DNA from 2 places in the Thioclava sp. IC9 genome. Region 2 is predicted to be linked to the other one. Evidence: riboswitches for the same ligand, from Rfam matches in the RefSeq annotation. Region 2 holds a riboswitch; the other holds the start of a gene.
What was found. Region 2 has a riboswitch for cobalamin ahead of B6V76_RS00830 (TonB-dependent receptor). Riboswitches for the same ligand answer to the same signal wherever they lie in the genome.
Positions count from the first base shown of each region.

Region 1: linked by a shared signal. The riboswitch ahead of nrdH (glutaredoxin-like protein NrdH) and the one ahead of B6V76_RS00830 (TonB-dependent receptor) in region 2 are both predicted to bind cobalamin.

Region 1 covers NZ_NBNX01000001.1:849,440-857,242, reverse strand. Annotated here, with positions in the region: gene B6V76_RS03920 (amino acid ABC transporter substrate-binding protein) at 1-534, shown strand, start outside; gene B6V76_RS03915 (amino acid ABC transporter permease) at 607-1,287, shown strand; gene B6V76_RS03910 (amino acid ABC transporter ATP-binding protein) at 1,284-2,069, shown strand; gene nrdF (class 1b ribonucleoside-diphosphate reductase subunit beta) at 2,089-3,066, opposite strand; gene nrdE (class 1b ribonucleoside-diphosphate reductase subunit alpha) at 3,075-5,246, opposite strand; gene nrdI (class Ib ribonucleoside-diphosphate reductase assembly flavoprotein NrdI) at 5,216-5,638, opposite strand; gene nrdH (glutaredoxin-like protein NrdH) at 5,651-5,872, opposite strand; cobalamin riboswitch at 5,969-6,164, opposite strand; gene B6V76_RS03885 (homocysteine S-methyltransferase family protein) at 6,242-7,291, opposite strand; gene B6V76_RS03880 (hypothetical protein) at 7,422-7,727, opposite strand.
Region 2 covers NZ_NBNX01000001.1:187,991-195,793, forward strand. Annotated here, with positions in the region: gene B6V76_RS00795 (ABC-F family ATP-binding cassette domain-containing protein) at 1-1,196, opposite strand, end outside; gene ndk (nucleoside-diphosphate kinase) at 1,468-1,890, shown strand; gene B6V76_RS00805 (TfoX/Sxy family DNA transformation protein) at 1,892-2,251, opposite strand; gene B6V76_RS00810 (Rrf2 family transcriptional regulator) at 2,826-3,305, opposite strand; gene speB (agmatinase) at 3,698-4,669, shown strand; gene B6V76_RS00820 (DUF1499 domain-containing protein) at 4,666-5,091, shown strand; gene B6V76_RS00825 (DUF475 domain-containing protein) at 5,246-6,292, shown strand; cobalamin riboswitch at 6,322-6,516, shown strand; gene B6V76_RS00830 (TonB-dependent receptor) at 6,654-7,803, shown strand, end outside.

The DNA of each region.
Region 1 (7,803 bases), 660 kb from region 2:
CGCTGGGACGGCCTGATCGCAGGGCTCGATGCCGACCGCTACGACGCGGTGATCAACGAGGTGGGCATCACCGACGCGCGCAAGAAGAAATACGATTTCTCGCAGCCCTATATCGCGTCGAAAGCGGCGCTGATCGTGCGCAAGGACGAGACCGACATCACCGGCTTCGACGATCTGAAAGGCAAGACCGCCGCCCAGACGCTCTCGAGCAATTTCGGCAAGATCGCCTCGGATCACGGTGCCGAACTGATCGGGACGAACGGGTTCGATCAGTCGATCGCGCTTGTCATCCAGAACCGCGCCGATGCGACGGTGAATGACAGCCTGTCCTTCCTCGACTTCAAGAAGAACAAGCCGGACGCCCCCGTGAAGCTGGCCGCGACCATGCCCGATGCGAACTATTCCGGCGTGATCATCGCGAAGGACCAGCCCGACCTGCTGGCTGCGATCAACAAGGCGCTCGACGAGATGAAGGCCGACGGGACCTACCAGAAAATCTCCGAAGAGTATTTCGGGGAAGACGTCTCGAAGTAAGCCGCATGTCGAGCCGCGCGCGCCTTCGGGGTTCGGCCCGGAGGCGCGTGAGGCTTGCAGAAAGGATCCGCTATGGCTGACTGGTTGCCCCTGATGTGGTCATCGCTCGTGCCGCTTTTGCAGGCGACGGTGACCTTCACGATCCCGCTGACGCTCATCACCTTCACGCTGGGCCTTGCGCTCGGGCTGCTCTGCGCGGTGATCCGGCTGTTCGGGCCGCGTCCGCTGGTGTGGATCGTGCGGTTCTATGTCTGGGTGATCCGGGGCACGCCGCTTCTGGTGCAGCTTTTCCTGATCTTCTACGGGCTGCCGAGCCTCGGGATCACGCTCGACGCCTTCGTGGCGGGGCTGATCGGCTTCACGCTGAATGTCGGCGCCTACACGTCGGAAATCCTGCGCGCGGCGCTGTCCTCGGTGTCCAAGGGGCAGTGGGAAGCGTCCTATTCCATCGGCATGAACTGGCGGCAGACGATGACCCGCACCATCGTGCCCCAGGCCTCGCGCGTCGCGGTGCCGCCCTTGTCGAACAGCTTCATCTCGCTGGTGAAGGATACGTCGCTCGCCGCAGCGATCACCGTGCCGGAACTGTTTCAGGCGGCGCAGCGGATCGTCGCGACCACCTATGAACCGCTCGTCCTCTATGTCGAGGCGGCGCTGATCTATCTCGCGCTCTGCTCGGTCCTGTCGGCGCTGCAGGGGCGGCTCGAACGGCGCCTTGGCCAATATGGCGGCTTTCTGGAGGAACGCACATGATCGAGCTGTCGAATATCACCAAGCGGTTCGGCGAGAACGAGGTTCTGTCGGGGATCTCGCTGTCTCTGCCTGAGGGCTCCGTGACCGCGCTGATCGGCCCCTCCGGCGGCGGCAAGAGCACGCTTTTGCGTACCATCAACCTGCTGGAGGTGCCCACGAGCGGCACGCTCGCCATCGGCGACGCGTCCGTCACTCTGAGCGAAGGCGGCAAGCTGTCGCGCGCCCAGATCCAGAGCATTCGGCAACAGACCGGGATGGTGTTCCAGAACTTCCAGCTCTTCCCGCATCGCACTGCGATCGAGAACGTGATGGAGAGCCTCGTGACCGTGCAGAACTGGCCTGCCGCGAAAGCCCGCGAGCGCGCGATGTCGCTCTTGGAGAAGGTCGGAATGGCGCATAAGGCCGATGCCTGGCCCGCGACGCTTTCGGGCGGGCAGCAGCAGCGCATCGCGATTGCCCGCGCGCTCGCCCCGTCGCCGAAAGTTCTGCTCTGTGACGAGCCGACCTCGGCGCTCGATCCGGAACTGGCGGCGGAAGTCGTCGACGTTCTGGCACAGCTGGCCCGCGAGGGTACGACGATGGTGATGGCGACCCACGACCTGCGCCTTGCCTCGCAGATCGCCGAGCGGGTGGTCGTGCTGGAAAGCGGCGGGGTGGTCGAGACCGGCCCGGCGCGGCAGGTCTTCGACGCGCCCGAGCGCGAGCGCACCAAGCGGTTCATCGCCACGCTGAAATCGACCGGCGAGACCGCAGCCCCGGATACTGCCCCGCGCCCCGTTTGAGGCGCGGGCGGCGGCGGGTTCAGAACGCCCAGTCCTCGTCCTCGGTCGCGACCGCCTTGCCGATCACGTAGCTCGATCCCGAGCCCGAGAAGAAGTCGTGGTTTTCGTCCGATCCGGGCGAGAGCGCGGCGAGGATCGCGGGGTTCACGCGCGTCGCCTCTTCGGGGAAGAGCGCCTCGTAGCCGAGGTTCTGCAGCGCCTTGTTGGCGTTGTAATGCAGGAAGTGCTTGACATCCTCCGTCAGGCCCAGACCGTCATAGAGCTGCTCGGTATAGCGGCCCTCGATGTCATAGAGGTCGAACATCAGCGAGAAGGCAAAATCCTTGATCTCGGTGCGCTCGGTCTCGGTCGCCCGCTCCAACGCGCGCTGGAACTTGTAGCCGATGTAGTAACCGTGGATCGCTTCGTCGCGGATGATCAGGCGGATCAGGTCGGCCGTGTTGGTCAGGCGCGCGCGGCTCGACCAGTGCATCGGCAGGTAGAAGCCCGAATAGAACAGGAAGCTTTCCAGAAAGACGCTCGCCACCTTGCGCTTCAACGGGCTCGCCGTCGCGTCGTATTCGTCGAGGATCAGCCGCGACTTGGCCTGCAGATGCGGGTTTTCCTGCGACCAGCGGAACGCCTCGTCGACCTCGGCGGTGTTGCACAGTGTCGAGAAGACCGAGGAATAGCTGCGCGCATGCACGGCCTCCATGAAGGCGATGTTGGACAGCACCGCTTCCTCATGGGGCGTCGCCGCATCCGCCATCAGCGCAGGCGCGCCCACGGTGTTCTGGATCGTGTCCAGCAGCGTCAGCCCGGTGAAGACCCGGATCGTGAGCGTCTGCTCATTCTCGGTCAGTTGCGACCAGCTTTGAATGTCGTTCGACAGCGGCACCTTCTCGGGCAGCCAGAAATTCGACGTGAGCCGGTTCCAGACTTCGAGATCCTTGTCGTCCTGAAGGCGGTTCCAGTTGACGGCACGGGGGACGGGGCGGGGTGTGTGCAGATCTTTCATGGCGGGCCTCACAGGGAACAGGATACGCAGCCCTGCACCTCGGTCCCCTCGAGGGCCGCTTGGCGCAGGCGGATGTAATAGATGGTCTTGATGCCGCGCCGCCATGCATAGATCTGGGCGCGGTTGATGTCGCGGGTCGTGGCCTCGGCCGGGAAGAACAGCGTCAGCGAGAGACCTTGATCGACATGCTCGGTCGCTGCCGCATAGGTGTCGATGATCGCCTCGGGGCCGATCTGATAGGCGTCGCGGTAGAACTCGAGATTGTCGTTCGTCATGTAGGGCGCGGGGTAATAGACCCGGCCGATCTTGCCTTCCTTACGGATCTCGATCTTCGCGGTGATCGGGTGGATCGAGGCGGTCGCGTTGTTGATATAGCTGATCGAGCCGGTGGGCGGCACGGCTTGCAGGTTGCGATTCCACAGGCCGGACTCCATGACCCGGTCGCGCAGGGCGGCCCAGTCGGCGCGGGTGGGCAGGGTGATCCCGAAGCGGTCGAACAGGGCCGTGACGGTGTCGCTCTCAGGCAGCCAGTCGCGGGTGACGTATTTCTCGAAGAAGCTGCCATCGGCATAGGCAGAGGCCTCGAACTCCCTGAAACTCCGGCCATGCTCGGCAGCCAGCCGGTTCGATTCCGCCAGCGCGTGATAGGCCACGGCGGCGAAATAGACGGAGGTGAATTCGATCCCCTCGGGGCTGCCATAATGGATGCGCTCGCGGGCGAGGAAGCCGTGCAGGTTCATCTGACCCAGACCGATCGCGTGACTTTCCTCGTTGCCCTTGCGGATTGAGGGGACGGCGTTGATCGCACTCATCTCCGACACCGCCGAGAGCGCGCGGATCGCGGACCCAACGCTCGCGCCCAGATCGCCGCTATCCATCACCTTGGCGATGTTGAGCGAACCCAGATTGCACGAGATATCCGTGCCCATCCGCGCATAGCCCAGATCCTCGTCGAACTCGGAAGGCTCGGCCACCTGCAGAATCTCCGAACACAGGTTCGACATGGTGATCCGTCCCGCGATCGGGTTGGCGCGGTTCACCGTGTCTTCGAACATGATGTAGGGATAGCCGCTTTCGAACTGGATCTCGGCCAGCGTCTGGAAGAAGGCGCGGGCGTTGATCTTGCGTTTGCGGATCCGCGCGTCATCGACCATCTCGTGATATTTCTCGGTGACGGAAATCTCCGAGAAGGCGCAGCCATAGACCCGCTCCACGTCATGGGGCGAGAAGAGATACATCTCCTCGTTCTTCTTCGCGAGCTCGAAGGTGATGTCGGGGATCACCACGCCGAGGCTCAGCGTCTTGATCCGGATTTTCTCGTCCGCATTCTCGCGCTTGGTGTCGAGGAAGCGCAGGATGTCGGGGTGATGGGCGTGCAGATAAACCGCGCCCGCGCCCTGACGCGCGCCCAGCTGGTTGGCATAGCTGAAGCTGTCTTCGAGCAGCTTCATCACCGGGATCACGCCCGAGGATTGGTTCTCGATCCCTTTGATCGGCGCGCCATATTCGCGGATATTGGTCAGCATCAGGGCCACGCCGCCGCCGCGTTTCGACAGTTGCAGCGCCGAGTTGATGCCGCGCCCGATGCTTTCCATGTTGTCTTCCAGCCGCAGCAGGAAGCAGGAGACGAACTCGCCCCGCGCCTTCTTGCCCGCGTTGAGGAAGGTCGGCGTCGCGGGCTGGAAGCGTCCTGCCAGCATCTCCTCCATGAGGCGCATCGCCAGCGCCTCGTCGCCGCGCGCGAGCGTCAGTGCCACCATCACGACGCGGTCCTCGTAGCGTTCCAGATACCGCTGCCCGTCGCGGGTCTTCAACGTGTAGGAGGTGTAATATTTGAACGCGCCGAGGAAGGTCGGAAAACGGAATTTTGCCGCGAAAGCCGCCTCCCAGATCGCGCGCTGGAAGTTGCGCGAATACTGATCGAGCACGGCGGCGTCGTAATAGCTTTCCTCCACCAGATAGCCGAGCTTCTCGTCCAGCGAATGGAAGAACACCGTGTTCTGGTTCACATGGCGCAGGAAATATTGCCGCGCCGCCATCCGGTCGGCCTCGAAGCGGATATTGCCCTCCGCGTCATAGAGGTTGAGCATTGCGTTGAGCGCGTGGTGATCAAGCCCCGCGAATTCCGAGGCCGTGGCCCCGCTCGGTTTCACGTCGCTGTCGAGCATTCCAGCCTCCAGAAATTGTCGAGACCCGCGCGCACGCGGTCGATGTCAGTGTCGGTCCCCGCCAGTTCGAACCGGTAGAGCACGGGGATGTTGCATTTGCGCGCCAGCAGATCGCCCGCGCAGGCGAAGAGCGCGCCGAAATTGCGATTGCCGCTGGCGATGACGCCGCGCAGGCCCGCGCGGCGGGCGGGATCGTTGAGAAAGGCGATGACCGGTTTCGCGACCGCGCCGCGCCCCTTGCCGTCGGCGTAGCTTGGGCAGATCAGGACGTAGGGGCAGGGCGGGTACGGCATCGCCGCCTCCGCCGAGAGGGGCAGACGCAGCGCGGGCAGACCCAGCCGCTCCACGAAGCGCTGCGTGTTCCCGGAGGCCGAGGAGTAATAGATCAGCCTTGCCTGTCCCATCGCGGCTAGGCCTCAGACCAGACGGTTGATCATGTCGGGGCGAAAGCCTGCCCAGTGCTCCTCGTTGGCGATCACCACCGGGGCCTGCCGGTAACCCAAGTCCTGCACCATCTCCATCGCGGCGGCATCCTTGGTGAGGTCGATCACGTTGTAGTCGATCCCCTTGGCATCGAGCGCACGGGTCGTGGCGGTGCATTGCACGCAGGCCGGTTTCGAATAGACGGTGATGGTCATGTGTCCTGTCCCTTTGTTGGCTGTCGGCAGCGCGGGACAAGGCTCGTGGGCAGGGTGCCGCAGCACATAGCCACGCGCCCGGGCCCTCCGCCGCGGTCGTCGTCTATCTGCTCTGGCAGGTCTCCTGGCTCGCGGCTCGAACGCCTCCCGGTCCGTCTTCCCGGCGCATTGCACCAGTGACATTCGGACATCAGGCTCGCCGCTTACAGTTGCGGGGGCAGCGCCGGAATCTCACCGGCTTCCCTCTTCGCCTGCGGAGTGACTCGCAGGAACCAAAGCAACATCATATTGAGATGCATGGTGTATCGGTGTCAATATATAGATTACCCTGCCGCGCGAAACTCTCGCGCGACAGGAGCGTGTCTTGCCTCAGGCCCCGTCGCCGAGCGCCCGGATATGCGCCGGGAGGCGGTCGTTCTGGCCATACATGAAGTGGTTCTCCATGCGCTCCGAGAAGCGGCTGGCCTCGGTCTCGCGGCCCACGGCCTCGGCCATCTCGCGGATATGCATCGGGCTCGCCCCGCAGCACACGCCGAGGTAATTCACCCCGATCGCCTGCGCCTCACGCGCAAAGGCGCCGATCTCGTAGCGGTTGCAGGCCAGCGGATCGAGCGCGGTCGGAAAGGTCCGGCCATGCGGCGAGGGGCAGGTGCAGCCGTTGTGATCGGAGAGGTTGAAGAAGGTGGGCTCCTCCTTCGTGGTCCGGTAGGGCACGGGCAGGGCGCCGACATGGCAGCTCACCGCCGCGCGCACCTTGCGCAGCCACGGCATCATCGTCTGCGGCCCGCGGAAGCAGTTCAGCCCGACGACATCGGCGCCCGCCTGTTCGAGTTGCTGGCAGGTCTCGACGATGCCGACCCCGTCCATCATCTCATTGGCCGCCATCGGCGCCAGCGTCAGCACCACCGGCAGCCCCGACGCCTTCGCGGCCTCGAGCGCGCATAGCGCCTCGCCCGCGTAGTAGAAGGTCTCGCCGATGAGGATATCCGCGCCTTCCTCGACCGCCCAGCCGACCATCTCGTCGAACATCGCGCGCACCTCGGCCTGCCGCGCCGGATCGGCCGGGTCCCAGATATTCGTGTTCGAGATATTGCCCGCCATCAGGTTGCCGGTCTTGGCATCGGCGACCTCGCGGGCGATCTTCAGCGCTGCGCGGTTGAGCGGCTCCAGCAGGTCTTCCTTGCCGATCACGCGCATCTTCTCGCGGTGGCCGTTATAGGTGAAGGCCTCGACGATATCGCTGCCGGCGCGCTGGAAATCGACATGCAGATTGCGCAGCGCCTGCGGGTATTCGAGCGCCACCTCGGGCACGAATTCCCCGGCGGTCAGATAGCCGCGCCGTTCCAGTTCGAACAGAAAGCCCTCGGCGCAGATTACCGGGCGCGCGTCGAGCAGGCGGGTCAGTTTGTTGTCATTCATGGAGAGATCCTCTCAGTTCATCCATGACCATCGTTTGATGAAGCCGAGCCTCACAGGAGACGGAGTGCCGTTCCCTGCTGCAATGGTCCTCGGCCGGGCCGCTGAATGCGACCGCAAGACGAAGAACGGGTTAGAGGCCGCGCCGGGCGCGTGCCCCGCCGCGCCGCACCGGCGGGGGCATCTCGATCGGCAGGGCGAAGGGCTGCGGGGTCAGCGACTCCAGCAGGAGTTCGCAGAACACCTCCACCGCGGGCGAGATCAGGGAATGCGGATAGGCCTGCATATGGGCGACAATCGCCGCCTTCGCATAGGGCATGTCGCCCGGCAGCGTGCCAAGCCATTCCATGTAGCCAAGCGTGCCCAGCTCACGCGCCCGCAGCGGCGAGATCGGTCCTATATCGAGTTGTAAGAGTGAAAGCGTTCGTTCCAAAAGCATCGCGCCCTCCGCGCAAAAGGGCGGGATTGGTCGCGGCACGGCGATATGCGAGGTCCGATCTGGTCCATCTCTCGTC
Region 2 (7,803 bases):
CGCTCGCGCTTGAGATGGGTCAGCGGCGTTTCCTTAAGGTCAAGCTCATCCACCTGATGCTGGGCGAAATAGCCGATCCGAAGCTTGGAGGACCGCGTGATCTTGCCCTCCATCACCTGAAGTTTGTCCGCCAAGAGCTTGGAAAGCGTGGATTTCCCCTCACCATTTCGACCCAGAAGCGCGATCCGGTCGTCCTGATCGATACGCAGGTTGAGACGCTTCAGGATCGCCGGGCCGCCATAGCCGACAGCGGCGCTTTCCATCGCGATGATCGGCGGCGAGAGCTGTTCCGGCTCGGGGAAGGTGAAGACCTGCTTGGCCGCTTCTTCCGGCGCGGTGATCGGCTCCATCTTCTCGAGCATCTTGACCCGCGCCTGCGCCTGCTTGGCCTTGGTGGCCTTCGCGCGGAACCGATCGACGAAGCTTTGCAGATGGGCCCGGCGCGCGTCCTGCTTCTTGGCCTGCGCGGCCTGCGCTTCGCGGCGCAGCCTGCGGGTGCGCGCGAAGGTGTCGTAGCCGCCCTGATAGAGGGTCAGTTGCTTGTCCTCGAGATGCAGGATCGAGCCCACCGCGCGATTCAGCAGATCGCGGTCGTGCGAGATCACGATCACCGTATGCGGGTAGCGCATCAGGTAGCTTTCCAGCCAGAGCGCGCCTTCGAGATCGAGATAGTTCGTCGGTTCGTCCAGAAGCAGCAGATCGGGTTGCGCGAAGAGCACGCCCGCCAGCGCCACGCGCATCCGCCAGCCGCCCGAGAAATCCGAACAGGGGCGCTTCTGCGCCTCCATGTCGAAGCCGAGCCCCTTCAGGATGGCGGAGGCCCGCGCCTCGCCCGACCATGCGTCGGTATCAGCGAGCCGCGCATGCACTTCGGCGATGCGATGCGGATCGGTCGCCGTCTCGGCCTCGGCTAGAAGACTGGCACGTTCCTCATCGGCGGCCAGCACGGTGTCGAGCAGCGAGGTCGAAGAAGACGGCACCTCCTGCGCGACGCCGCCGACGCGGGCGCGCGAGGGCAGGGCGATCTCGCCGCCATCCAGCGTCAGCTCGCCCCGGATCAGCCTAAACAGCGTGGTCTTGCCCGCGCCGTTGGGGCCGACGAGGCCGACCTTGTGGCCTTCGGGGATCGTAGCGGAGGCGTTCGCAAAGAGCGGACGGCCTTCGATCGAAAAAGAGATATCGGAGATGCGCAACATGGGGCCTGACTTGGCGCAGGGGCGCGCGACAGTCAATCGCTGCTGCGCGCCGCGCCCCTTCGGCTTGGCAAAAAATATCCCCGCCGGAGGCGTCCTTCGGCGCGTGACGCCCGGCGGCCCGCCGGTCTGCCTTGACCAAACGGTCACGAAACCGCGCTAGACTCGCCCCGGGCCCGCCCATGAGGGCTTTTCAAGCCAGCCCCTGCATGATAGCAGGCGCGGGATATTTCGGACCGGCTTTCCGGCCGCGAACACAAGGAAAGGGTCACACATGGCCATCGAACGCACGCTGAGCATCATCAAACCCGACGCGACCAAGCGCAACCTCACTGGCAAGATCAATGCCAAGTTCGAGGAAGCGGGTCTGCGCATCGTCGCGCAAAAGCGCATCCAGCTGACCATGGAACAGGCCGGCAAGTTCTATGAAGTGCACAAAGAGCGCCCCTTCTACGGCGAACTGTGCGAATTCATGGCGTCCGAGCCGGTCGTCGTTCAGGTCCTCGAAGGGGAAGGCGCGATCGCCAAGAACCGCGAAGTGATGGGCGCGACCAACCCGGCGGAAGCCGACGAGGGCACCATCCGCAAGGAATACGCGCTCTCCGTGGGTGAGAACTCGGTGCACGGCTCCGACGCTCCGGAAACCGCTGCGGAAGAAATCTCGTTCTTCTTCTCGGGTCTCGAGATCGTCGGCTGATCTAGCGTTTCGCGATCAGACCAATTTCCGAGAGGGCCGCGTCCAGCCGGGCGCGGCCCTTTTCTTTTGCGGAAGGCGCGGAGCTGTCCTCCGCTGCGATCCGCGCCTTGAGCGCGTCGAATTTCTTGCGGAATGCGGCCTTCTCCGCCCCGCGGCAGTCGTTCCACGGCCGACCCTGCAGCGCCATGTGCAGTGCGTAGTAACCGATGAAATGGGCGGGGTTCCCGGCCTCGATCCAGGCGGCATAGGCGGCGTCCGCTCCGATCTCGCGCAGGTCTTCCGCCGAGGTGATCCCGGCGCGCATGAAACCTTCGGCGGTGGCGGGGCCGATCCCCTTGATGGAGGTGAGAGAGGTGCTCATCGTGCCGGACGGTCCTTCGGGCCGCGCGGCAAGGGCAGCGCGACGGTTTGGCGGATCATCGCAGTCTGAAGCTGGACTTCGCGCCACGCAAGAGCAGCGCGAAGGAGAGATCGAATGGCGGGCGGCGCAAAAACCGGCGATGGATGAAGATGCCGGTTGCGGGGCCTGCCTGCGCCGCTATCATCGCGGCGCGAGAGAGGGCGTCAGATGGACGCCCAATCGTCGAATACGGTGCCGTTCTGTTGGGTCGTATTGCCCGTTTGGCCTTGTTGCTGGCCAGGACGGTTCGTGCCGCCTTGCTGTTGCTGGCCTGATTGATTGCCCGATTGCTGTTGCATGACCTAAGCCTTGTGATGAGTCGCGTTCTAGCGGGGTCTTCCCGTTGCTGCGACAAGTAGCCACAGGCTCTCGCCGAGAAAAGGGTCGGTCAAGCGAAACTGATTTTTGGTCGCATTGGCGTGAGCGACCGTCATGAAACTGTGACGTCGCCGACACGAAAGCGCGGATTTTGGCGCGAGTGCGTCAAGAATTCGGACCTATCGTGGCCGCCTGCGCGGAGCCTTGTTTCAAAGGGCTATCGCGCAGCTCGCGCCGCCGTGCAGATCGGGATGGGTTGCAGGCCGGGCAGGCTGAGCATCGCCTCCAGCGCGGTGTTGTTCTCGACCAGATCGGCGATGGTCTTGCGGTCGAGCGTTCCGTAAAACGCCTCGAGCGCCTCGCTCAGCGCATCGCGGAACAGGCAGGCGTCGCGCAGCGGGCAGGTGTTGGTCTCGGTGTCGAAACATTCCGCGAAAGGCAGGCGGGCCTCGAAGGCGCGCAGCACGTTGCCGACGCCGATCTGTTCGGGTGGGCGCGCAAGTTTCATGCCACCGGCGCGGCCGCGCAGGGTGGTGATGAAATCCTCATGCGCAAGGGTGTTGATCACCTGCGCCAGATGGTTCTCGGACGCATTGCAGGCTTCCGCGATCTCGTGCTTGCGCACGGTGCGGTCCGGATTGACCGCACAGAACATCAGCACACGCATCGCGAGATTGGTTCGAGTGGTCAAACGCATCGTAACTCCTCCAGCTCACGCGGCGGTGATATAGATAAGTTTGCCTCGCAAGTTTGACCTATGTCACATTCATTGGAAATTTTCGCGCCGAGGCGAGATTTTGCCGCGCCGTTGTCACGCGGGCCAATATCGGTTGGGTGAAGCGGGGCTGCCGGGCCGGCGCGGCGGGCGCGCCCATTCGATGAAGTCGCGGCACACGGTGGCGTGAGCGAATGAGAGCTTCGGTCGTCTGCGCCCAGTTCGCGCGGTTGCGGGCGCTGCCCGGCCCGGATCGCCCCAGGCGGGCCCTTGTCGGAGTGCGCGGGTTCGGACACGTCCCTCGTCGCCTTGCGGGGCAACTTGACCTCCTGCGAGGGCTGGCGCAGATTTCGCGGGCGAAAGGGAGGGCGACCATGGCTCTGGAAGATGCGAAAACCCAAGTGGATCAGGCCTTTACGCGCGCAGATGCGCGCGGTCTGAGCTTCGAGAATACCTTCGGTGGCGCGACCAGCTTCCTGCGGCGGCGCTACACGAAAGACCTCGCAGGCGCGCAGATCGCCGTGAACGGCATCCCCTTCGATCAGGCGGTGACCAACCGCCCCGGCACGCGGTTCGGGCCGCGCGCGATCCGCGAAGCCTCGACGCTGCAGGCTTTCGATGCGCCCTATGGCTGGGGCTATGACCCGCTCTCCGAGCTGGCGATCGTCGATTACGGTGACATGCCCTTCGACTATGCCAATGTGCCCGAGGTACCGGGCCGGATCGAGGCGCATCTCGGCGCGATCTTCGGGGCGGGTGTGGTGCCGATCACGCTCGGCGGCGATCACTTCATCACGCTTCCGATCCTGCGCGCGGCAGTCGCCGCGCAAGGCGAGATCGCGCTGATCCAGATCGACGCCCATTCCGACACATGGGCCGATGACGACATGGACCGGATCGACCATGGCACTTTCCTCTACAAGGCGATCAAGTCGGGCGTCGTGCGGGCGGAGAATGTGGTCTCGGTCGGCATCCGCACCGACAATCCCGATACGCTGGGCGTGAACATCGTGGATGCGCCGAGCGTGCATCGCGAAGGGATCGGTCCCACGCTCGAACGCATCCGCGCGGTTGTGGGTGATAGACCCTGCTACCTCACCTTCGACATCGACGGTCTGGACCCGGCCTTCGCGCCCGGCACCGGTACGCCTGTCTGGGGCGGTCTGGCGAGCTGGCAGGCGGCAGAGCTGTTGCGCGGGCTGAAGGGCATCAACCTGATCGGCGGCGACGTGGTCGAGGTCTCTCCGCCCTACGATCCGACCGGGGTGACGGCGATCGCCGGGGCCCATGTCGCGACCGAGCTGATCGCCCTTGCGGGCTGGGCGATGCGGGAGAGGGCGGCATGAAACGGGCCGTGACGATCCTCGCGCTCGGGCTCGCCGTCGTGGTGGCGGCCGACGGGTGGGTGCGCCTCGCCCCGATTGATCCGGCGCGCTTCGATGTCGACGGGCTGGCGAAAGCGCCCGGTGACCACCCGGAGACAGGCGGGTTTCAGGCCGTGCGCGACGTCTCCGATCCGCCGGCGCAGATGGCCGCGCTCGACAAGATCATCCGGGGCACCGCGCGCACCAAGCGCGTCGCGGGCAGCGCCGACGAGGGCTACGCGGCCTATGTGACGCGTTCGGCCGTCTGGGGCTTTCCCGATGTCACCACGCTCTGGGTCGAAGGCGATACGCTGCAGATCCGCGGGCACCTCGTCTACGGGAAATCCGATCTCGGGGTGAATGAGGCGCGGATCAAGGGCTGGCTCGACGAGGTCGGGCTCTAGCGGGCGCGACCCGCCGTGCGCAGGGTATCTTGCGCCGCGTTTTTCCGCCCACCCGCCCCACGCCGTAGGGGCACACAGACCAACTCTGACAGTGCGCTCCCTTGCGAAGACAGGGGGCGAAGCCTAAGTGAGGCCTCATGCAGCCGGAGCCAGCATGACCATCATGTATCGTTATTTTTCCTGGGCCATCGCCGTCACGGTGGCAGGGCTGGTCGGGTCCTTCGCGCTGGGGTTCGCCCAGACCGGAGGGCTTGGCGGCGCGGTCTCTTTCCTGATGATCACTGCCGTGCTGGCCGTGCTGGAAATCTCGCTGAGCTTCGACAACGCCATCGTCAACGCCAACAAGCTGCACCAGATGACGCCGAAATGGCAGCGTCGTTTCCTGACATGGGGCATCCTGATCGCGGTGTTCGGGATGCGTATCCTCTTCCCGCTTCTGATCGTCGTGATCGCCGCCGGCATCGGACCGTGGGATGCGGTTCTTCTGGCTGCGAAACACCCGGCCGAATATGCCGAGATCATCGAGGACGCGCATCTGTCGATCGCGGGCTTCGGTGGCGCCTTCCTGATGATGGTCGCGCTCACCTATTTCATCGACGAGGGCAAGGAGGTCGACTGGATCCGCGCGCTGGAGCGCCGGTTGCGCGCGCTCGCGTCGATCCGAGGTCTGGAGATCGGCTTCGTGCTGGTCGTCGTTCTGCTTTTCACCTGGATTCTGCCGGAGGGGCGCGAGGACGAGTTCCTCTTCGCCTCCATCTGCGGCCTTGCGACCTTTCTCGGCGTCGAGGTGCTCAGCCACGTGCTCGACCGGACGAATATCGCCGCCGAGACGGCCAAGGCGGGCCTCGGCGCGTTTCTCTATCTCGAAGTGCTCGATGCGTCCTTCAGTTTCGACGGGGTGATCGGGGCCTTCGCGCTGACCCAGAACCTGTTCCTGATCGCGATCGGTCTGGGGATCGGTGCGATGTATGTGCGCTCGATGACCCTGATGCTGGTGGAGCGCAACACGCTCAGCGAATTCCGCTATCTCGAGAACGGCGCCTTCTGGTCGATCCTGATCCTCTCCGTCGTCATGTTCGCGCAGACGCTGGTGGAAGTGCCCGAGGTGATCACCGGCCTGATCGGGGCCGGGCTCATCGGTCTCGCGCTGCTATCCTCGATCCGGTTCAACCGGCGCTGCCGGCGCGCCGTGGAAAGCTGAAATATTCTTGACTCAGTGCGGCGCGCGCGGCACAGCAGGGGCACTTCGGTTCCGCGAAAGCGGATGAAAAGGGAACCCGGTGCGATGCGTGCATTCATTCCGGGGCTGCCCCCGCAACTGTGAGCGGCGAGTGACGGCTGACTGAGCCACTGGGGAGACCCGGGAAGGCCAGCCGGAACCAGGACCCGCGAGCCAGGAGACCTGCCGAGGCGCTCATCCTTTCTGCCTGTGCGGGGCGCGCAGCGGAGGCGGTCTTCCGTCAGTGGTGACATTTTTCACCGTCGGCGGAAATTCCAAATTTCCAAAGACTTGCAATGCGAAGTTCACGCGACCGCAGAGTCGCGGCACGAGGGAATTGGATATGATCCGCACCCGTTTGACCGTGGGCCTGATGCTCACCACAGCGCTGGCAGGCCCCGCGCTCGCGCAAGATGCGCAACCTTACCAACTCGATGAGATCGTGATCTATCACGGCGCGCTCGAGCCGCAATCGTCGGACAAGACCGCGCAGGCGGTCACCGTGCTGTCGCGCAAGGAGCTGGAGCGTTCGGGCCAGACCCGTCTCGCCAACCTGATCGCGCAGTCGCCGGGCGTCGGCATCCTGTCGCGCGGGCCGATGGGCGCGCAGACCGGCTTCACCATTCGCGGCGTGTCGCAGAATTACGTGAAGGTCATGGTGGACGGGATCGACGTCTCCGATCCGTCGGCGACGCAGGTGCTGCCCGACCTGGGCCGGTTCAACACGTTCAACTACGACCGGGTCGAGATCATGCGCGGCTCGCAATCGGCGGTCTATGGCGGGCAGGCGGTCGCCGGGGTCATCAACCTCGACACGCCGCGCCCGACCGAGGATGGCGTGAGCCAAAGCGTCAAGCTCGAGCTCGGCTCCTACCACACCGCGAATGCGGCCTATAATTTCGGCTGGAAGAAGGGCGATGACGAACTCGCGATTCAGCTGTCGAAAATTTACACTGCAGGCTTCTCGGCCGCCGACAAGAAGAACGGCAATACCGAGAAGGACGGCTACCGCGCCGACCGTGTCAGCCTGCGCGCGCAGAAGCGCATCTCCGACAATCTGCTGATCGGCTTCAACGGGTTCGCGCAGAACGATCGGGGCGAGTTCGATAACGGCTTCGGCCCGCTGCCCACGGACAGTAACGATTATACCATCCATAAGGAACGTGGCGGGCGGCTCTTCGCGAAATTCGCGACCGGCCCGCTCGATCACGAGCTCGGTCTGACCTATTACACGACCTCGCGCTGGTATCCGGTCTATGACTATGGCTACGAGGGCAAGCGCCGCAAACTCGACTGGAAAGCCTCGACCGATCTCGGGCCGGGGCGGCTGACCTTCGGGGCGGATCGCACGCTGGAAACCTATACAGGCACCTATGTCTCGGGCCACGTCCTCACGGCGGATACGGGTATCTTCGGTGAATATGCTTTCTCGCCGATGGACGGGGTGAACGTGACCGCCTCCGCGCGCCACGACGATCACTCGGATTTCGGCG